3 regions of the Acinetobacter sp. GXMZU3951 genome follow, and region 1 is predicted to be linked to each of the others. Evidence: predicted binding sites of a transcription regulator. Region 1 holds the regulator's gene; each other region holds the start of a gene.
What was found. Region 1 encodes PhoB, which activates phosphate uptake and scavenging genes when phosphate is short. Its sites were predicted from a motif close to TGTCATNAANCTGTCATAA; they were not measured.
Positions count from the first base shown of each region.

Region 1 (7,750 bases):
TTCAGACTCGTAATATCGTGGTGCTTTCCGATGAGGTCTATGAACACTTGGTATATGACGGGCAGCCGCATTACTCGGCATTATCTTTCCCTGAACTTCGCGAACGTAGTCTAGTGGTGGGTTCCTTTGGAAAAACCTTTCATGTCACAGGCTGGAAAACTGGGTATTGTGTGGCGGCACCTGAATTGATGCGGGTTTTTCGTCAGGTCTATCAATTTGCCTGTTTCTGTGGTGTGACTCCAGTACAAACTGCCTTGGCCAACTATATGCGGCAACACCCTGAGCACATTCAGCAGCTCGCTGATTTTTATCAGCAAAAGCGCGATTTATTTATCTCAGGATTGGCAGGCTCGCGTTTTCAACTGACCCCTTCTCAGGGAACCTATTTCCAAAATCTAGATTACCGTGCTATTCGTCCCGATCTGAATGATATTGAAATGTGCCATTTTCTGGCAGAACAGCATGGCATTGTTGCCATTCCCATCTCGGTATTTTATCAGCAGGCACCGACGGATTTACGTTTAATTCGCTTCTGCTTTGCCAAAACCGAGTCAACTTTAGAACAGGCGCTCGACATTCTGAAGGGTTGCTAGTGATTTTTCAGGCTTTCCCCACAGTGAAAATTCAACAGATCTGCTGCTTTTTTTCCTTGTGGCTTATGTTATGTTGCAAAGGACACAATAAAAAAATGATGGATGATCAATCACCAATATGGCTGCCGACCCTCATGCTCCATTAATCCATGCCAATACCTTTTGGAAAGCTTTTCTTTGGTTTCTGCTGCCCTTAATCGCGACCAATATTCTGCAAAATCTTTCAGGAACCATTAATACGGTATTTGTCGGACAAATGCTTGGGGTCGAAGCGATTGCTGCGGTTTCGGTCTATTTCCCCATTCTGTTTTGCTTACTGGCTTTTATCATTGGTTTATCGGCTGGTTCAACCGTACTGATTGGACAGGCTTGGGGAGCGCAAAATCTAGAAAAAGTCCGCAGTGTGGTCGGATCCACCCTGTTTATGACCTTGATTGGTGGCAGTGTCATTGCCTTGTTGGGTGTGATCTTTGCCAAGCAGATTTTATTATTATTGGGAATCGACCCTCAAATCATGCATCTCTCTTTGCCTTATGTGCAATGGATGATGGCGGGCAGCCCACTCCTGTTTGTCTATATTATTTATACCTCCATTTTACGTGGGGTCGGCGACAGTATTACCCCGCTGATCGCACTGGGCATGACCAGTCTGATTGGTCTGGTGATTACCCCTGTTTTAATTGCGGGTTATTGGGGTTTCCCCAAACTTGGCATCATCGGACCTGCAATTGCCACCATTATTGGCTATGCCGCAGTGCTGCTGTTTTTAGTGGTTTATCTCAATAAAAAACACCACCCACTTCGTCCTGACCGAGAATTACTGCGTCATATCAAATATCAACCTGAATTGACCCGCATTATTCTGCGCTTAGGCATTCCAACAGGCATTCAAATGGTCACGACCTCTGTCGCAGGCTTAGTGATTGTCGGAATGGTGAATCGCTATGGCTCTGAGGCGACTGCGGCCTATGGTGCGGTCAATCAGGTACTGAACTACATTCAGTTTCCAGCCCTTTCCATTTCCATTGCTGCCTCGATTTTTGCGGCACAAGCGATTGGTGCGGGCAAAGCCGATTTACTCACCAAAGTTACCCGTACCGCCCTGCGTATGAATATCATCATTACCGGCATTTTGGTGATCTTGGCCTATCTATTCTCAAAATATCTAATGGCCTTGTTTATTATCGACCCTGAAGTCGTGGCATTGGGGCAACAACTGCTGTTTATTGTACTGTGGTCCATTTTATTTTTTGGTGCCAGTGCGATTTTTGCTTCGATTATGCGTGCCAGTGGCACCGTCAATGTTCCAATGCTGATTAACATTGCCGCTATCGTACTGATTGAAGTGCCGTGCGCCTATTTGTTTAGTCAATGGTTTGGCTTAAAAGGCATCTGGTATGGCTATGCTTTGGCATTTGTCAGCCTCTGCATCATGCAAGGCCTGTATTATCAGTTAATCTGGAAAAAGAAAACGGTTGAAACTTTAATTTAATCGTTCATCCGCAGAAAAACGTGCTGAATCCAGACTCAGCACGTATCATGTTTATTTAAACCGTTTGCTGAGCGAAGTCGCCATGGCGGTCACCTTTTGATAGCCCGTAGGCAAAAGGCGTTGAATCAGATCTAGGGACTTGGCATCGTTCCCAATCAACACGCGGCGTTTGTCTTTCTGCACCGCGTTTAGAATTTGACGTGCAGCTTCTTCTGGCGGAATCCGCAACAGCTTATTAAAAGCTCGTGCCGATTTCTCAGGGTTCATGCCCAGACTGCGCAAGCTGTCGTTCATGCGCGCATCATTGGCAATATTGGTTCGAATGCCACCGGGATGGACACAAAGCGCACTTACGCCACAGTTTTCAATATCCAGTTCTTGGCGTAAAGATTCGGTAAAACCACGTACCGCAAACTTAGTGGCATTGTAAGCCGATTGGGTCGGTTGTGCTGTTAAACCAAACAAACTGGAAATATTAATAATATGCCCCTCACCTGTTTGCTTAATCAAAGGCAAGAACTCTTTGGTGCCGTACACCACCCCCCAAAAATTAATCCCGACAATCCATTCCAACTCATCATAACTTGCGCCTTCAACCGTCGAACCCAATGCCACCCCAGCATTGTTGAAAATCATATTGACGGAACCATGATCTTGCACAGTTTCTGCAGCCCAAGCCCGCACAGCATCACGATCGGCCACATCCAGTTTTTTAGTGGTCACTCGCACCTGACTGTCTTTCAATAGTTCTACGGTTTTTGCCAAACCTTGCTCATTAATATCACTAAGCGAAAGATGACACCCCTGTTGCGCTAACAGCAGTGCCAGTTGTTGACCAATTCCTGAACCCGCACCCGTGACGGCTGCCACTTTATTGTTAAAATTTTTCATTTTGTTTCCTTATGGGTTGCATAGACGCTAACAATGCCATCACTGTTTTTTGATGGTCTATGCGTTTGACTGAATCAATATAAATTTGACAATAACCATTGTCAATAATGATCAGATAAATGTGGTTTGCAATTTTCAGCCTGCTTAAATTTAGGTATTTGTGGCAATTGTTGTTAAACTATACACCGTCTTTGCTACGTTTTGCCTCTATGACTCACTCCAATACCAACGATGCAGAAAAAAACGAGAATCCACTGAAAAATAAAGAACGTCAGTTTAAAGGGCTGTCTCTGAGTGAGCGCAAACTTGCACGTCGTGAAAAATTAATCGAAGCTGGTATTGAGGTGTATGGCACCCACGGTTTTTTTGCCGTAACCGTGAAAGATATCTGTAATGAAGCCAAACTGACTGAACGTTATTTTTACGAATCGTTTAAGAAAAGTGATCAGTTATTCCAAACCATTTTTGTAAAACTGATTGATGAACTTCAGCACAACGTGATGCAGGCGATTATGCAAGCCTCTGGCAATCACGAAAAAATGGTAGATGCGGGACTCACGGCCTTGTTGAGTACACTCAGAGATAATCCCCGCATGGCACGCATTATTTATATTGATGCCATGCTGGTACAAGAGCTACATAATCAAGCCACCCTGCACGAAACCATGTTGCGCTTTGACCGCATGATTCATGCTTTTGTCATGTTAATGATGCCGAACCTGCCACACTCAGAACGTGAAATTTCATGGGTTTCAACCGGCTTAAATGGCTATGTCACGCAAATTGCGATTCGCTGGGTCATCAGTGGCTTTAAACAGTCTCTGGAAGATGTACTGGCCTCTTGCCGCGTGGTGTTTATTGCACTGTTATCTTCATTTTCGCCTAAAAAAAATTAAATTACAGCAATTTAATTTTTACGATAATTTAAATTTGATTTGCATCCAGCAAAGGAGATTGTCTAAAATTGTTCATGTTTTCGACTAAAAATTGTCACAAAACTTTGCGAAAATCGGCATTCTCCCCTATTCTGCAATGATACTGTCATAATTAATCTTTGTAATAAGCCTGTCATAAATAAAAAACGGCCTACCGTTATCATCAATAGGATATTGCGTTGTGAAAGATGACTACATACTAATCGTCGATGACGAACTTCCCATTCGAGAGATGATTCATACCTCTTTGGATATGGCAGGCTTTCAATGCTTACAGGCAGAAGATGCAAAACAGGCGCATCAAATGATTGTCGATCAACGCCCAGCGTTAATTCTGCTCGACTGGATGATGCCGGGTGGTGTCAGCGGTGTCGATCTCTGTCGTCGCCTGAAACGCGATGAAAATTTATCTGAAATTCCTGTGATTATGCTCACTGCGCGCGGAGAAGAAGACCATAAAGTCCAAGGTCTCGATGCAGGTGCAGATGACTACATGACTAAACCGTTTTCGACACGTGAATTGGTATCGCGCATTAAAGCCGTATTGCGTCGTGCCAATGCTCTGAGTGGCGAAAAAACCATTGATGCCAATGGTTTATTGCTTGACCCAGTCAGCCAACGCGTGAGTTTTGGCAATAACATTCTAGAAATGGGCCCAACGGAATATCGTTTGTTGGCCTTCTTCATGACCCACCCTGAACGTGCCTATACTCGTGCGCAGTTGCTTGATCAAGTCTGGGGGGGCAATGTTTATATTGAAGACCGTACCATTGATGTGCATATTCGTCGCTTACGCAAAGTCTTAGAGCCCTATGGCGCAGACCGTTTTGTTCAAACCGTACGTGGTACGGGATACCGTTTCTCTACCCGTGCAGATGTAGCCCTAGGTTAATTTTAAATTTATGTATGAACCCTATCCTGTCCCCGAGCTGGCTCGTGAACATCAAAAATTCCGTTATAGCAGTTTATGGATTTTTGCCAAGCAAGACTTACGCTTACTGGCATTCCTGCTGCTAATTGCGGGCTTTATCGGACTCGGTATAGGGTATTTCTGGATCTGCATTTTTGCTGCCTTCACCATTTTCTTTGCCTTCCAACTGCGTTCCTTGTATCTGGTCAATGAATGGATTTCCAATCGTCCCTATGATGTTCCCCCCAATCTAAATGGAATTTGGGGCGCTTTGCTGTTTAATGTTTATCGTGCCCAACGCCAAGAGCGGATTGTACAAGCCGAAATGGTCGGTTTGATTGATCGCGCTCAGTCTTCGCTGGTGGCTCTGGCTGAAGCCGTGGTGCTGATTGATGAACTGCATCAGATTGAATGGTGGAACCCTGCGGCTGAAAAGCTGCTCGGGATTCAGGCGATGGATCGGGGGCGTAATATCATGACCATTTTACGCCAGCCAAGTTTTATCGAATACTTCAAGCAAAGTGATCAAAACCCGGATGGCATAAAAATGAAGTCCTCGGTATTTGAAGATCACTATGTGCAGATCAAAATGACCCGTTTCGGGGGTGAAAGTCGCTTACTGGTCGCCTATGACGTGACGCGTATGCATAATCTGGAACAAATGCGTAAAGACTTTGTCGATAATATTTCACACGAATTACGCACGCCATTAACGGTACTCAGTGGCTATATTGAAACCTTTACCGATCAGGAAGATTTAAATCCGCGCTGGAAACGTGCTTTCGAGCAAATGCAGGCGCAAACCAAACGCATGAATGCTCTGGTCAATGATTTACTGCTGCTGTCGCGCTTAGAAAACAATAAACAAATTGCCAAGAATCAAATCATTGAAATGCCAAGTTTAATGAATCAATTATTTGATGATGCGCAGGCCTACAATGTTGATTATGGACATACCTTAAATCTCGACATTGACAGCCATTGTGACTTGATTGGTTCAGATACCGAATTGGCCAGTGCCTTTAGCAATCTGATTACCAATGCCATCAAATACACCCCCAAAGGCGGCACCATTACCATGGGCTGGCATGATGATGGCGAACATGGTTATTTCACCGTGCAAGATACTGGTATTGGCATTGACCCGAAACATCTCCCGCGCTTAACCGAACGTTTCTATCGAGTCGATAGTGCACGTAGCCGTCAAACAGGCGGAACAGGGCTGGGACTGGCGATTGTGAAACACGTGCTGATGCAACATAACGCGCATTTAGAAATTGAATCCAAAGAAAATCAAGGCTCAACTTTTAAAGTGGTGTTCCCGAAAGAACGCCTGTATCACATGAGCTAACTGATTATTTTTATAGTATTTTGAATCTGATGATTGAGATGGCTATACAGCATAGCCATCTCAAGCCGTCTATTACACAGTATGACCGAGCGCCTGCCCCATCACCACCGTTGAATTGGCTTTGAACTGGGCATCCCACTGCATTTTATTTTGTTCAAACAACACAATCGCAGTTGAACCCAAATAGAAACGGCCTAACTCCGCGCCTTTTTCAAGGAATAAATTGTGCTGGTTTAACTCTAAACGACCTGTCGGTTTTACCTTGCCAGTCGCAACCGTTTCAATCCCAGCCACAATCATCGCCCCGACTAACACCACAGCCATACGCCCCAATTCGGTGTCAAACAAGCACACCATACGTTCATTGCGCGCAAACAAACCGGGAATATTTTCAGCCGTGGTTTGATTTACAGAGAACAATTCACCAGGAACATACAGCGTTTCCGTGAGTGTGCCTGCAAATGGCATATGCACACGGTGATAGTCTCGTGGTGACAAATACACGGTGGCAAATTCACCTTCTTTAAACGGTTCAGCCAACTGCGGATCGGCAATCAGTTTTTCAACCGAAAAACTTTGCCCTTTGGCTTGGAACACTTCACCAGCTTCGATATGACCCAATTGGGAAATAGCACCATCAGCTGGAGAGACAATACTGCTGGCATCCATATCAATTTCACGGACACCTTCTTGTAAGGCACGCGTAAAAAATTCATTGAAGGACTTATATTTCAACGCATTTTTCTGCTCTGCAATTGACATATCAATGCCATATTGCGCTTTAAATGCAGAAATCACCGTATTTTTAATTAACGGATGTTCACTGGCAGCAAGCTTACCGACCACACGGGATAATTGATGTTGCGGCACAACACGTTGTGCTTGAATAAAGAATTGTTTTGTTAAACGTGAGGTGAGGCTCAAGACGGTAACTCTCCAGTAACAATTGGACTATCGAGGCGATTGCCCCATTCACTCCACGCACCATCATAAGCTCGAATCTTCCAACCCAATACACGACCCAGAATATAAGCCAAACCTGAACGATGATGTGACTGACAGTACACCACCACAGGTTCTTGTAAATTGAAACCTTGTTGTTCTAAGCGTTGTTGCGTGCGTTCTAAAGCATACAATTTTAAATGATTTTCACGGTCAAGGGCAGTACTCCATTCAAAATGGCGTGCATTTGGAATATGACCGCCACGTCGAGCTGCCAATCTTAAACCCGTATATTCATCTTCGGTACGACAATCCCAAAGCTGAATTGCCTGTTGCTGGACTAAGGTAAGCAATTCTGCATATTCAATTCGGACCTGATCTTGGGCAGCCAGATTCAGCTCAACCAAAGGCTGCACAGGGGCGAATTGCTCCTGCTCCGAAGTTGTTGGCAAGCCTGCCGCCAACCATGCATGAATGCCGCCATTTAATAATGAGGTTTGATAAAAACCCAAACAGTGTAAATTCCAGATCAGTCGCCCGGCCCAAGCACCACCTTCATCATCATAGACCACCACATGATGTTCAGGACTAATATTCAGATAAGCAATTAATTGTTTTAAGCCTTCTGCATCAGGC
Region 1 is NZ_JBTLFO010000003.1:369,408-377,157, forward strand. It holds gene ACX17N_RS07540 (methionine aminotransferase) at 1-593, shown strand, start outside; gene ACX17N_RS07545 (MATE family efflux transporter) at 712-2,085, shown strand; gene ACX17N_RS07550 (SDR family NAD(P)-dependent oxidoreductase) at 2,137-2,976, opposite strand; gene ACX17N_RS07555 (TetR/AcrR family transcriptional regulator) at 3,186-3,872, shown strand; gene phoB (phosphate regulon transcriptional regulator PhoB) at 4,093-4,803, shown strand; gene phoR (phosphate regulon sensor histidine kinase PhoR) at 4,814-6,172, shown strand; gene asd (archaetidylserine decarboxylase) at 6,245-7,096, opposite strand; gene ACX17N_RS07575 (sulfurtransferase) at 7,093-7,750, opposite strand, start outside.

Region 2 (7,750 bases), on a different contig from region 1:
ATACAGAAATAATATTCACCAAGGGAATTGCCACTGCAATGATCATGGCAAATAAATGCATACCTGCTGAACCAAACATAAACCCCATGATGGACAACCCCATATACGTGTTAAAGCGAATATGGCTTTGCATATAAACACCAAAACGGCGCACAGGAATATTTAGAAGTTGTTTTAGCCCCCACAACACAGTGCTGACAATCAAAATCACACTCATGAGTGTGAAAAATACGGGCGCAATCGACAGCACATCCAACTGCACGGTGGCAAGATTGGTAAATAATAAGGCGGGAAATAGAATAAAATAATTTAGTTTTTCAGCATTCGCCCAAAATTCATCCTGTAAAAAACAGCTTCTCTTTAAGACATACCCCATCGCAATCAAACTTAGCAATGGAAATAACGTCAACATCATATTCATTTTACAGTTCCAGCCTTCTCATCGCGCCCTGTTTGACTCGACTCCGAAACAGAATATAATCCTTATTCTCCCTCATAATAAAATGAGTATTTACTCATACCCCGAATGACGTTTAGCCAGCTTGAAATCTTCTTATTGGTCGCAAAGCACCAGAGTTTTAGCAATGCGGCAAAACAACTGGGAATTTCTCAGTCTGCCGTTTCACATGCCATCAAAAGTCTGGAACATTTTTGGCGGGTGCAGCTGTTTAGTCGTGAACAGAACAATGTGATACTCACCGAGATTGGGCAGCAGCTGCGTATCCATGCACAGGAAATTTTAAATACGGCGCAAGTCATGCAACAGCAAGTTGCGGCCACCCATGGTCTACAACAAGGATCGCTTCGGATCGGTTCTTTTGGTGCATCCGCGTCCATTCATTTACTGCCTGAGCTGCTACAAGCGTTTCGTACAGCCTATCCGCAAATTGAAGTTTTTGTTGAAGAAGGCACGGATGATGAGGTCGCACAATGGATTCTAGATCAACACGTCGATGTTGGTTTTGCTGTATTACCCAATCATCAATTGGATACCTTCCCGCTGATTAAAGATATTTTTATTGCCTTAATTCCGAATTCCTATCCGATTGCTCACATGAGCCAAGTCGATATCCATCAGCTCAAGCATTATCCTTTTATTCTGACCAAAGCAGGTAGCCAAACGCATATTGAAAAACTGCTGAAACAATATGAAATCCAACCCAAAATTCAGTATCAACTGTCACAATTATTGACCATTCTGAATATGGTGAATCAGCATGAAGGCATCTCGATTGTGGCGGATATGGCCATGACGCCTGAATTACTCGCCTTGCATCCGAATGTGGTCAAAAGACCCTTACTGCCCAATACCCAACGTGAGATTGGCTTGGCGGTACGTAACCATAAACTCATCAGTCCAGCAACACGTGCTTTTATTGAGTTGGCACAAACCATGTTTTACGATTAAGCCTTCACTTCAAATAAAAAAACCTGCTAATTCAGCAGGTTTTTTTAATATCTAATGCTTAAACCAGAATATCGCGTTTACCATTGGCTCCCATGGCACTCACAATACCGTTTTCTTCCATTTGATCAATAATCCGTGCAGCACGGTTATATCCCAAACTAAATTTGCGCTGTAAGGATGATGTTGACGCTTTACGTGTTTCTAAAACAAAAGACACGCACTGATCATACAGTGCATCACGGTCAGAGCCTGCATCCCCTTCTTCAAAACCACGTGAAGTCGGCTCTTCATCATAAGGCGTCAAAATCTCATCAATATAATCAGGATCACCACGTTCACGCCAAGCATCACAAATACGGTTCACTTCGTCATCCGAAATAAACGCTCCATGCACCCGTTCAGGCTCAATTTTTCCGGGTCCTAAAAACAGCATATCACCATGCCCCAGCATGTCCTCAGCACCACCAGCATCCAAAATGGTTCTGGAGTCAATTTTACTGTTCACACGCAAAGCAACACGGGTTGGAATATTGGCTTTAATTAGACCTGTGATCACATCCACCGATGGACGCTGCGTTGCCAGCAGCAAATGGATGCCTGCAGCACGGGATTTTTGTGCCAGACGGGTAATCATTTCCTCTGCTTTCTTGCCCACCTGCATAATCATGTCGGCAAACTCATCCGCCACAATCACAATGGAAGGTAATGGCGTTAAGCGTGGCGCACGTTCCTGCGTAGCCGAATCACTGGGCTTCCATGTCGGATCAATCAAATCCTCACCATTGGCAATCGCTTCTTCAACCTTACGGTTATAATCGGCCAATTTACGAATTTTAAGGAAAGACATCAGTTTATAACGACGTTCCATTTCATTGACACACCAATTCAATGCATTCACCGCATCTTTCATGTCAGTGACAACTGGTGTAAGTAAATGAGGAATGTCATTATAGTTCGCAAGTTCCAACTGCTTAGGGTCAATTAAAATCAAACGCAATTGATCAGGAGTATATTTCAGCAGCATCGATAAAATCATCGAGTTTACGGCTACCGATTTACCTGAACCCGTGGTGCCTGCCACCAACATATGCGGTGCCTTACCTAAATCGGTAATCACTGGGTTGCCTGAAATATCTTTACCCATTGCCATCGACAATAAACCCGCAGGGTCTCGATAGGCGGGTGTTTCTAATAATTCAATCAGACGCACCATTTCACGTGCACTATTCGGAATTTCAATACCAATATAAGGTTTGCCCGGAATCACCTCGACCACACGTACCGATGCCATCGACATGGAGCGTGCCAAATCTTTGGAAATATTGGTAACTTTGGATGCTTTTACCCCCGGTGCTAAATCTAGTTCAAAGCGTGTTACCACAGGACCTGGCTGGGCTTCAATCACTTTGGCTTTAACATTAAACTCTTGCAGTTTAATTTCCAGCAGTTCTGAAAGGCGTGTCAACTGTTCTGCAGTAAAATTGACTTTCTTGTTTGGATCGACCCGATCCAGTAAATCCAAACTTGGTAAAGTTGATAAATCTCGGCGTTTCTGCGCTACTTGCATGGCACGCGACATTGGGCGTCCCGCTGCATCCGTCAATGGTGCATCAAAATCAAACTCTTCATCTTCGTCTTGTGGTTTCCCTGCGGTTTCTTGCCATGCCTCAATAAAGGCTTCTTTGGACAATTCCACTTTTTCTGGCGATGTAGACGGCACCGAAGGTTCAAGGGTGGTATGCTGAATAGGGGCTTGCACAAAGGCTGAAGATTGCGCATAAGAGCTGCTAGGCGACTCAACTACACGTGCGACCTGTTGCTCTTCGGCATCAAAATCATCCAGAAAACGATTCAGCTCATCATTCAGTAAGCGCGCCTTAACCGCTCCCTCTGCGACCCCCACTGCACCAGCTGTGGCTACCGTTGCAAGTGCTGCGGATTCCATCGCTGCTTGCGTGGCAAACTCAGTGCTTTGCAACACTTGAAGCTCAGGACGCTGAAATGGCGTATGGACATCCGTCGCAGTTTTTGCGTTTGGAACAGCAGCCAATAACTCATCAAAGATCTCATCATCATCCCAATCCAACCCATTTTTGGCTTGAACTGAGCTCATCTCGAATTGAGCTTCTTCATGCTGCTGACGTGCCACCACTGAACCAAAATCGTGCTTTGGTATAATGGTTTCATCTTCAGCGGCTTTCAATAAGGCTTCAATATCTTGCTTATGCTGATGATCATTATTCGTATTCAGCGCTCGCCAGACTTCACCTGAAGCGATCTTGCGCTGACTGTCCTGCTCTAATTGATGTGCTTTGGCTAAGGTTTTTTCAAACTCTTCATCATCGTCTAGATCTATCTGCGTAGATGATGTGGTGTTCGCTTCTTTCTGCACCATATCATCAAAGAGACGCTCTGCGGCTGCACTGGCCACAAATGGCTGCTCGGCAGCTTGAGTTTCTGTAGATGGAGTCACATCATCTTGGGCAAGGGCTTTTGCGGGTGCAACAGCCACCACCTGTTTTTTAACCTGTGGCGTTGTTCGATCAAAATCAGACTCGCTCTCAGGCACATTTTTATAAAATAAATCTTGTAAATAAGCCGGAGTCGCTTGGAGAGTTTGCCAAGTTTTATTCCACTTGACCCCGAAAGCCAAAGTGAAAAGTACCAGCCAAAATACCAGCAAGAAAAATGCAGCACCATAGACTGTCAGTAATTGGCTTAAGCTTTGTCCCAGCTCATAACCAATAATACCGCCTGATGCATTGGTCAGAGTATCTGCTGGTACTTCCCAAAACAGGAATAATAAAGTGGCTGATGCCAACAAAATAAAAAACTGCGCTGCATAGCGGAAAGGTCGGTTCAGAAAACTGCGAGGCCACCAGACTTGTACAGCTTCAATAAACAAAAAAATTGGGATGAGTAAGCTTGCCCAGCCTAAAAATCCGAACAATAAATCTGAAATCCACGCTCCAGCAACCCCACTCGCATTTGACACCTGTTGCGTATCACTGGAAATATGCATCCAACCGGGATCAAAAGGCGTATAAGTGACTGTTGCAAGGAACAGATAAATTCCAAACGAGACTAAAAATAATGTCAAAATTAAGCGCTGTGCATAAGCACCCGACACCGCAGTCATACTCTGTCCTGTAGGCATTTTTTCATTCATGTTTTTCTGGAAAACAACCTGAATTTGTTTCTTAATAAAACCTGATATTATGCACCTGTTCACGTAAAAAAGATGCAAGATTATGAGGGCTTGTTGTTAACTTTAATTCTATATAGCTCAAATCGATTTGCATGATCAATATTACCCACATTGATCACACACAACTGTTATACACTTTCACGTATAATTTCATAAATTTTGAAAGAAAAAAAGGATGTCGCGGATGAGCGTTCGTCACTCACGATTAATTATTTTAGGTTCTGGCCCTGCGGGTTATAGCGCTGCAGTGTATGCGGCACGTGCCAATTTAAAACCAACCCTGATTGCTGGTTTACAATTGGGTGGTCAATTAACCACAACCACCGAAGTGGATAACTGGCCTGGTGATCCTGAAGGTTTAACAGGTCCAGCCCTGATGGAGCGTATGCAAGCCCATGCAGAACGTTTTGGCACAGAAATCGTGTATGACCATATCAATGAAGTCGACCTCAGTGTTCGCCCATTTGTCCTTAAAGGTGATATGGAAGAGTTCACCTGTGATGCCTTAATTATTGCAACAGGCGCGACTGCACAGTATTTAGGTTTAGAGTCTGAAGCGAAATTCATGGGTCAAGGTGTGAGTGCCTGCGCAACCTGTGATGGTTTCTTCTATAAAAACCAAAAAGTCATGGTGGTCGGTGGCGGCAATACTGCCGTAGAAGAAGCGCTTTATTTGTCGAATATCGCTTCACATGTAACTCTTGTTCACCGTCGTGACAGCTTACGCTCTGAAAAAATTCTTCAAGATCATTTATTTGAAAAAGAAAAAGAAGGCAAAATCAGCATTCTTTGGAACAATCAAGTGGATGAAGTATTGGGTGACAATACAGGCGTAACTTCTGTACGTTTAAAATCAACCATAGATGAAAGCACTCAAGATGTAGACGTTCAAGGTTTATTCGTTGCGATTGGTCACAAACCGAATACTGGCATGTTTGAAGGTCAATTGAACTTACGTGATGGTTATATTCAAGTACAAAGTGGCACTTCAGGCAATGCCACAGCAACATCGGTTGCAGGTGTATTTGCAGCGGGTGACGTGGCTGACAGTATCTACCGTCAAGCGATTACTTCAGCAGGTTCAGGCTGTATGGCAGCACTGGATGCTGAAAAATATTTAGATGCACTCGGTTCATAATCTTTTGCATCAAAAAAGACCGCCCGATTTGGGCGGTTTTTTTATGTATGATAGAGCAAAGAATGACACTCCGAATAACATCATGCCACAAACTTTAGCCCCTTCTGAATATTTATTTCCTGATCCGATTGCCGCTGATCCTGAAGGACACGGACTGATTTGTATCGGTGCAGACCTCTCCCCTTCCACCTTATATGAGGCCTATACCCATGGTCTATTTCCATGGTTTTCCGCTGATGAACCGATTTGCTGGTGGTGCCCAGAACCACGCTGCATTATTCGACCTGAGCAGTATCATCCGAGTAAATCCTTACTGCGCACCATGAAAAAGCATGACTACAAAATTACCATCAACCATGCCTTTGAAACCGTGATTCGCTCCTGTGCCTTACCCCGTAGCTATGCCGATGAAACTTGGATTTCAGAAGACATTATTCAAGGCTATTTAAGCCTGTTTTCCGCTGGTTATGCCTATAGTGTAGAAGTCTGGGAACAAGAACAGCTGGTTGGGGGACTCTATGGGGTCAGTATTGGTCAAGGCTGCTTTGGTGAATCCATGTTTAGCCTGCGCACCGATGTCTCTAAGATGGCATTTTACACGCTCATGCTGCTCGCTAGAGAAAATAAACTGGCTTGGGTAGACTGCCAGCTAGTGAATGATCATTTACTCAGTCTAGGTGCCTGTACGATTTCTCGACAAGAGTACTTAAATTCGTTACAAGATATGATAAAACAACCCCCTATCGATTGGAAAAAGTATCAAGAGGGTGTATTTTCAAGTAAAAGAATAGCGTTATCTTCGCAGTTAATCGAATGAGAACAATAGAGGGATCTTTATGAATTCTTATCACCCGAAGTCCCTGTTAAATGATTTACAGTACTACATTACACCGCCACATGAATGCAGCTATCTTGAAAAAAAATCAGCACGGATGGTTTTTCTAGATCCAGCACATCGAATTGATGTGGTGACTTTATCTGAACTATCACGGGTCGGATTCCGTCGTAGTGGTGATTTTGTCTATCGTCCCGAATGTCATTTATGTCGCCAATGTCTGTCTTGCCGTGTTCCTGTACAAGACTTCCAGATGAACAGCAAGCAAAAAAAAGCATGGAAACGCAATCAGGATTTAACCGTTAAAATTACCCAACCCAAAGATGCTAGTGATGTGCACTACACCTTATATGAGCGTTATATTCATGCTCGCCATGCCGATGGCGATATGTTTCCGCCGAGCTATGATCAGTTCGAAAAATTCCTGATTCATACTTGTACCGAGAGTTTCTTTCTCGAGCTATGGAAAGAAGATCAGTTACTCTGTGTTTCAACCTGCGATCAACTAGATGACGGTCTGTCTGCGGTCTATACTTTTTTTGAGCCCGACGAAAACCGCCGCTCTTTAGGGGCATTTGCAATCATGAAACAAATTGAATATGCACAGCAACAAGATTTAGATTATGTCTATTTGGGCTATTGGGTGCCACATTCCAATAAAATGAATTACAAGTCGCAGTACACCCCTTTAGAAGTCTTGCTTGATGGTCAATGGCGTCGTATCAACCGTTCACTGAGTGCAGAGGAAATTCAACTGTTGGGAAACTCATTAATGACCACGTTGCCCTCAGGCTGGAACAATTCAATTATTAAATAACCAATAAGATAGAGTTCGTTGTACTCTATCGATTGATTACTTAAACAGTTGCGCAAAGTCATCGCTGCAGGCTTTAACCATAATAATGGCATGCTCGCGTCCACCCTTGGGGCATGGATAATAATTTTTACGCAGATCAATTTGGTGGAAGCCTGATTTTTCATACAAGGCAATGGCCGCCTGATTACTTTCGCGGACTTCCAAGAAAATTTGCACTGGCTGATTTTTTAGTAAAGTAATCGATTGTTCCAAGAGCTGATAGCCCAAACCTTTACCCTGCTGATTGGGATGAATCGCCATCAAGATTAAATTGGCTTCGTCCAAGACTGGCTGTAAAATACAAA
Region 2 is NZ_JBTLFO010000001.1:669,035-676,784, forward strand. It holds gene ACX17N_RS03115 (AEC family transporter) at 1-421, opposite strand, end outside; gene ACX17N_RS03120 (LysR family transcriptional regulator) at 527-1,408, shown strand; gene ACX17N_RS03125 (DNA translocase FtsK) at 1,467-4,547, opposite strand; gene trxB (thioredoxin-disulfide reductase) at 4,801-5,754, shown strand; gene aat (leucyl/phenylalanyl-tRNA--protein transferase) at 5,837-6,571, shown strand; gene ACX17N_RS03140 (arginyltransferase) at 6,591-7,406, shown strand; gene rimI (ribosomal protein S18-alanine N-acetyltransferase) at 7,443-7,750, opposite strand, start outside.
Region 2: a site for PhoB is predicted at 4,658-4,676, ahead of ACX17N_RS03125 (DNA translocase FtsK). Genes of this name have one in related genera too.

Region 3 (7,750 bases), on a different contig from region 1:
TTTGAAAGAATCCCCCTAAATCCCCCTTTTGCAAAGGGGGACTTTCCGTGAATTTGATGATGGTATTGAATTCACGGTACTCCCTCCTTTTAAAAGGAGGGTTGGGGAGGATTTGTTGAAAAAAAAGGTTGATATAATTATTTGTAATATATTGAATTTACTGTGTAAAAAAAATCAGAGGTGGTTGTTTAAATGTTGCTTTGTAAAATGTGTATTGGAAAGAAATTACCATCTTATACATATAATAATGAAAATTTTGGAAGACAATTTTGTGAAGAGTGTCTGAGTGAAACTCAGCATTTAGATTATGAAAATTTTAAAAACAAGTTATTTGAGGTGATAACCACCAATTATAAATTTTTAGATGATTTACCATCTAGAGCAGGTTGGTTTTATGAAGGGCATCAGGAAGACGGAGTAAGTAATTTTTATAATTTAATTGAATGGCTTGAATTAGATGCGGAATTAACAGAAAAATTAGCTGATGATGGTGATAAGGAGTTTAGTGATAAGTTATTAGTGTTATATGACGACTCTTTGGAAGAATATGAAGGTTGTAATAAAGAATTTGAATGGGAGCATATTCAAAAGGGTTTTAAACATGAGTTTAGATTCTTTAATTCAAATCTGATGGATTTCTTAAATCATACATTTGAATATTTACTTGATGATAATGTTGTTAATCAATCACTTTTAACCATCATAAAGCCAAACACTATTTTATATCGTGGCAGAAGTTTTGATAGTTTTAAGCTATTGATGAAAGAAATTAATAAAGATGACATAGAGATTGAGTATGAACAAGAAAATGAAGATATTGCAAAAAATATTCGAGATAAATTTGGACTAGTACCTTCATCCCTAGCTAGTGATCAACGAATGACACCTTTTGGGATATCTGCTCTTTATTTATCTACAAATAAAATGGCATGTGTCGCTGAAATTAGAGCTTTAGTTGGACAATATGTTGGTATTGCACAATTTTCTAATAGAATAGAACTGAAATTATTAAATCTAAATAAATTAGCAGAGGGTTTATATCCTAATCATTTAGATGAAAATTATTTGGAAAAATTGGATGTTTATGTATTTTTCAAAAAACTTATAGCAAGTGTGTCAAAACCCAAACTTGAGAGTGGAAAATTTGATTATTTGGTAAGCCAATACTTTTTTGAGTACTTGAGAGTGAAATTCGGAGATCAGATTCATGGGGTTTTTTTGAAATCAGTTCAATTACCTACTGCTGATAATATTATTTTATTTCCTGAGGTTACAGATGATGGAATAGATACCTCTTTTTCAGAAGGGAATAACAATATGTATTTTTCATGGAATAAGGAATCAAGGCTTGGTTTAAGTATTTCACAAGTTAAATCAATAGCAATTACAACTGAGATTGAATATATCTCTCATCCAAGAATGAAAGAATCAACGGACTGGATTTAATCCCTCCCAACCTCCCTTTGAAAAAGGGAGGAGCAGTCACGAAACAAATTGAATCACATGACATCCCCCTCTTTTTAAAGAGGGGTTAGGGGAGATTAATTAAACAATCGAATCATCTAAATTCGGTGCTAACCAACGCTTCGCGACATCTAGAGACCAACCCTTACGCTTTGCATAATCTTCAAGCTGATCTTGAGAAATTTTGCCCACGTTAAAGTATTCACTTTCAGGGTGCGAGTAATAGAAACCACTCACAGAAGAAGGCGGCATCATCGCAAAGTGTTCAGTCAACTTGGTACCAATCTTCGCTTCAGAACCTAACCAGTCGAACAATGCCGCTTTTTCAGAATGTTCTGGGCAAGCAGGGTAGCCTGGCGCAGGACGAATACCGACATACTTCTCTTTAATCAGTTCTTCATTACTCAGCGTTTCATCGGCTTTATAACCCCAGAACTCTTTACGAATACGCTCGTGTAAGTGTTCGGCAAAAGCTTCGGCAAAACGATCTGCTAAAGACTGAACCAAGATCGCTGAATAGTCATCACCTTTGGCTTTATATTCATTCGCCAACTCTTCCGCACCGAAAATCGACACAGTAAAGCCGCCTAAATAATCTTGCTGGGTTGTCGTCGGCTTAATATAGTCCGCCAAAGACAAGTTTGGTTTACCTGTCACTTTGTCCGACTGCTGACGTAAATGCTCAAAGGTATGAGTAACGGTTTGCCCAGCTTCATCAAACACGCTGACCGTATCCGCTCCGGTACGTTGTGCAGGGTATAAACCGAACACAGCACGTGCATCAAAACGATTGTTATCGATAATGTCTTTCAGCATCGCTTGCGCTTGGTTATACAAATCTGTCGCTGCTTCACCCACCACTTCATCTTCTAGAATTTTCGGGAATTTACCCGCCAAGCTCCAAGAAATAAAGAATGGTGTCCAGTCGAAATATTCAACCAGCGTTGCTAAAGGATAGTTGGTGATCACTTGTGTACCCAAAGCATTTGGCTTTGGTGGTACATAGTTGTCATCAATCTTAAAGCCATTCTCAACCGATTCTGTATAGCTGAGTTTCGCTGCTTTTGGTTGCTTGTTGGCTAAACGCTCACGAATTTTGGCATATTCAGCACGATGCTCGGCAATAAAGTTGCCACGCATTTCTTTAGACAGCAGCGTGGTTGCCACACCCACAGCACGTGAAGCATCGGCCACATAAATCACCGCATCATTGGAATATTGCGGGTCAATTTTCACTGCGGTATGTGCTTTAGAGGTGGTTGCCCCCCCAATCAGCAATGGAATGTTGAAGCCTTTACGTTGCATTTCTTTGGCTACAAACACCATTTCATCTAAAGATGGGGTAATCAAACCCGACAACCCGATGATGTCACATTTCTCATCAATCGCAGTTTGTAGAATTTTCTCACACGGTACCATCACGCCAAGGTCAACAATGTCGTAACCATTACAGCCAAGGACGACGCCCACGATGTTTTTACCAATATCGTGTACGTCGCCTTTTACGGTCGCCATCAACACTTTACCTTTAGATTGGCTACCGGTTTTTTCAGCTTCAATGTACGGGTTGAGCCAAGCCACGGCCTGTTTCATTACACGTGCAGATTTCACCACTTGTGGTAAGAACATTTTGCCCGAACCGAACAAGTCGCCGACCACGTTCATACCATCCATCAAAGCACCTTCAATTACATCGAGTGGACGTTTAGCTTTTAAGCGTGCTTCTTCAGTATCTTGGTCAATATAAGTGGTGATGCCTTTAACGAGGGCATATTCCAGACGCTTTTCAACCGATTCATTCCGCCATTCCAGATTTTCCGCTTCTTTTGCTGCACCGCCTTGACCACGGTATTTTTCAGCGACTTCAAGCAGTTTCTCTGTCGCAAGTTGACCAGATTCACCTTGGTTCTGGTTTAAAACAACATCTTCAACCGCGTCTTTCAGCTCTTGTGGAATATCGTCGTAAATCGCCATTTGACCAGCGTTCACAATCCCCATGGTCATGCCTTGTTTAATGGCATGGTAGAGGAATACCGAGTGAATCGCTTCACGCACAGGCTCATTGCCACGGAATGAGAACGAAACGTTCGATACACCACCTGAAATCATGGCATGTGGCAAGTTTTGTTTAATCCAGCCTGTGGCTTCAATAAAATCCACAGCATAGTTGTTGTGTTCTTCAATCCCCGTTGCCACCGCAAACACGTTCGGGTCAAAAATAATGTCTTCAGCAGGGAAGCCAACTTCATTCACCAGAATTTCATAAGAACGTTTACAGATTTCACGCTTACGCGCAGCGGTATCTGCCTGACCGACTTCGTCAAAAGCCATGACAATAATCGCAGCACCGTACTGACGGCATAAACGGGCCTTTTCGACAAACTCGTCATAACCTTCTTTTAAGGAAATCGAGTTGACGACAGGCTTACCTTGTACGCATTTCAAACCCGCTTCAATGATTTCCCATTTTGATGAGTCAATCATAATTGGCACACGGGAAATATCAGGCTCAGATGCCACCAGATTCAGGAAGTGCACCATCGCATTTTGCGAATCGAGCATGCCTTCATCCATGTTGATGTCGATGATCTGTGCACCGGCCTCAACCTGTTGCTGTGCAACTTCTAAGGCTTCGGCAAAGTTTTCTTCACGGATTAAGCGCAGAAACTTTTTCGATCCAGTAACGTTGGTACGTTCGCCCACGTTTACAAAGAGTGAGTGATCATAAATGTTAAACGGTTCTAGACCACTGAGACGACACGCAGGTACGGTTTCAGGCACTTGGCGTGGCTTAATGTCTTTCACGGCATTGTAAATGGCACGAATATGATCTGGCGTGGTACCACAGCAACCACCGGTAATGTTAATCAACCCGCTTTCAGCAAACTCTTGGATGAATGCCGCAGTTTGTTCAGGTGTTTCGTCATATTCACCAAAGGCATTTGGCAAGCCTGCGTTGGGATGGGCAGAAACAAAGGTATCCGCCACATCAGCAATGGTTTTCACGTGGGGACGCATGGCATCGGCACCCAGCGCACAGTTAAAACCAATCGAGAGCAAGTCGGCATGACGTACCGAGTTCCAGAACGCTTCCGCAGTTTGACCGGTTAAGGTACGACCTGAAGCATCGGTAATGGTGCCTGAAATCATGATGGGCAGTTCACGACCAAGTTGTTTGAACACTTCTTTCACGGCAAAGATTGCCGCTTTACAGTTCAGGGTATCAAATACCGTTTCAATCAGGATGATGTCTGCACCACCTTCAATCAACGCATGCGTCGCTTCAATGTAGTTTTCTTTCAGTTCATCAAAAGTAATGTTACGGAACGCAGGGTCGTTTACATTGGGTGAAATCGAGCAGGTTCGTGAGGTTGGTCCCAATACACCCGCCACAAAACGAGGCTTTTCAGGCGTTGAGTATTTCTCACAAGCCGCTTTGGCCAAACGTGCTGCTTCACGGTTAATTTCAGGAACCAGATCTTCCATGTGGTAGTCAGACATGGAAACCCGTGTGCCGTTAAAGCTGTTGGTTTCAATAATGTCTGCACCGGCATCGAGGTAAGCTTCGTGAATGCCTTGAATAATTTGCGGCTGAGTAAGTACCAAGAGGTCATTGTTGCCTTTCAGATCGTGTGCCCAATCTGCAAAACGCTCACCACGATAATCTTCTTCTTCTAACTTGTGGCGCTGAATCATGGTGCCCATTGCACCATCAATAATCAATATACGCTCGGCGAGAAGTTCTCTAAGGGTGGTAAGCGTGGACATAAATAACCCCAATACACGACAATTCTTGAAATGGCGCATATTTTAGCAGAACTCAGGCTTATTTTGAGTTTAATTCAGCTTTTCGACTGGCGAGTTAGCAGGATTCATGCAAAAAAATGGCTTTATCGGTTGTTTTCATAGAAATGAAATATTACACAGGCAAGATGAATCCGTTTCGAATTCAAGGTGAAAGCACATCGATAGGCGATAAATTTTTTTACAATTCAGAATTTCATTTACTTTTTTGCATGAAATATTTTTTTGTTATAAGTATTTGAAAAAAACTGATTTACAACAAAAAATCATCACCAAGTTAGGGCAGAATGATTTAAAACAGGTCAATTGTTAAAAATTTGGCTTTATATGGCACCTGTTTGTCATATAATTGTCATAATTTAATTTAACAATAAGGGGATTTTATTATCCTCTTAAACCGTCTGCATGAATTCAAAAATTCCTCCCGTCCAAGATCGTATGCATTCGGCATCGAACAAATCGACGAATGTGCATGTTCCAACACCGAAATTTTTTATGCCGGTGTTTTTTACGGTCATTATTGCGACTCTGATTTATATCGGATTTCAGGTTTCTGCTGATTTGTCGCATGTGCCACCGTTAAGTTTGTATTCAGTTATTCTTTTAGCGACGGCATTACTGATTGCTTTAGGCTTTGAGTTTGTGAATGGTTTCCATGACACAGCCAATGCAGTTGCAACTGTTATTTATACCAACGCATTGTCTGCACCTGTTGCGGTCATGTGGGCTGGTTTTTGTAATTTCCTTGGGGTAATGGTTGCCAGCGGTGCAGTTGCTTACGGCATCATCGCCTTGCTGCCTGTCGAACTCATTATGAATGTGAGTTCGGGTGCAGGCTTCGCGATGGTCTTTGCCATGCTGATTGCGGCAATTCTATGGAATTTGGGCACTTGGTTCTTGGGTATTCCAGCATCGAGTTCGCACACTTTAATTGGTTCTATTTTGGGTGTAGGGGTAATGAATTACCTGTTGCATTCAGGCAGTGGCGCCAGCGGTGTCGATATGGACCAAGTCATGAAAGTGGGTAAAGCGCTGTTGTTTTCTCCATTAATCGGTTTTGCATTTGCTGCGATCGTATTTTTGTTGGTGAAGAAAATCTTCAAGCGTCAGCTGGAATTGTTCCAACCACCTGAAGGCAATAAGCCACCACCACCAATGATTCGTGCCATTTTGATCTTTACCTGTACCGGTGTGAGTTTTGCACATGGTTCAAATGATGGTCAAAAAGGCATGGGCTTAATCATGTTGATCTTGATTGGTTTGGTGCCATTGGCTTATTCATTGAATAAAAACCTTGATCAAGCGCATATCCAGTCATTTGAGCAATTGTCATCTCAAGCGGCAGTAGCCATTTATCCTGCTCATGCGGATATTCCAGATGAACAAGCGCGCCAGACCATTACCACGTACATTCAAACCAAAGAAATGACGCCAGCTGTAGTACCAGCTTTGGCAAGTTTGACTGATCATTTGGGTGACCGTGTTGCTGAATATGGTGACTTAAAGAACATTCCTGAAGAAGCGGTTTCTTCTATTCGTAATGACATGTATTTAAGCACGACTGCATTCAAGCGCTTAGACAAAGCAGATCAGTTACCTGCAATGTCTGAGGCAGACAAAAAAGTCGTGAAAGAATACCGCAGCAATCTCGATGGTTTCTTACAATACATCCCGACATGGGTCAAAGTAGCAGTTGCCTTGGCGCTTGGTCTGGGAACTATGGTCGGCTGGAAGCGTATTGTAGTGACTGTGGGTGAACGTATTGGTAAACATCACATGACTTATGGTCAAGGTATGTCGGCTGAACTTGTTGCGATGTCTACCATTGCAGCAGCAGATGGCTTTGGTATGCCAGTATCAACCACGCACGTATTAAATAGTGCGGTGGCAGGTACGATGGTGGCCAATAAGTCAGGCTTGAACTTGGCTACAGTGAAGACGATTCTTTCGGCATGGATTTTTACACTTCCTGCCACTATCTGTTTATCTGGCGGTTTATACTGGTTATTCCTCCAGTTCGTTTCTTAAGTATATTTCTAGGCTCAAGAAATGAAATAAAAGCGCTGCATCTGTCAGCGCTTTTTTATGCTTGTGAAATTATCGAATGCTGGATTGGTTGCAAGAATGCTATGCAAAGTATTGTGGGATCGTGTGGTATAGACTTTCAGAGTCTAAATCAGACAATCAGTCTCGTGCAGCTGAGAAGTGTGCAATGATTGAAGTACATAGCTGGATAGAGGATCTGGTTATGAGCCAAGAATGAGATTTGATCTAGAGGATTGAACCGAATGCTGGAGCCATTTAAAGGACTTGGTGAGTCTCAAATGGTATACAGATAAAAAAACCTCAAGCGGAACTTGAGGTTAATTATTTGTACTTAGACTAGGCTGTTTCTTTATTTGTTTATTCTAAATCGATAATTTGCCCATGGGCATTATGATGCACGGTGGTGATTTTATGCTGCCGTGACTGTTCAATTTTC
Region 3 is NZ_JBTLFO010000002.1:214,711-222,460, forward strand. It holds gene ACX17N_RS04145 (endonuclease domain-containing protein) at 1-19, shown strand, start outside; gene ACX17N_RS04150 (RES domain-containing protein) at 193-1,446, shown strand; gene metH (methionine synthase) at 1,546-5,232, opposite strand; gene ACX17N_RS04160 (inorganic phosphate transporter) at 5,674-7,296, shown strand; gene pgaD (poly-beta-1,6-N-acetyl-D-glucosamine biosynthesis protein PgaD) at 7,672-7,750, opposite strand, start outside.
Region 3: a site for PhoB is predicted at 5,608-5,626, ahead of ACX17N_RS04160 (inorganic phosphate transporter). Genes of this name have one in related genera too.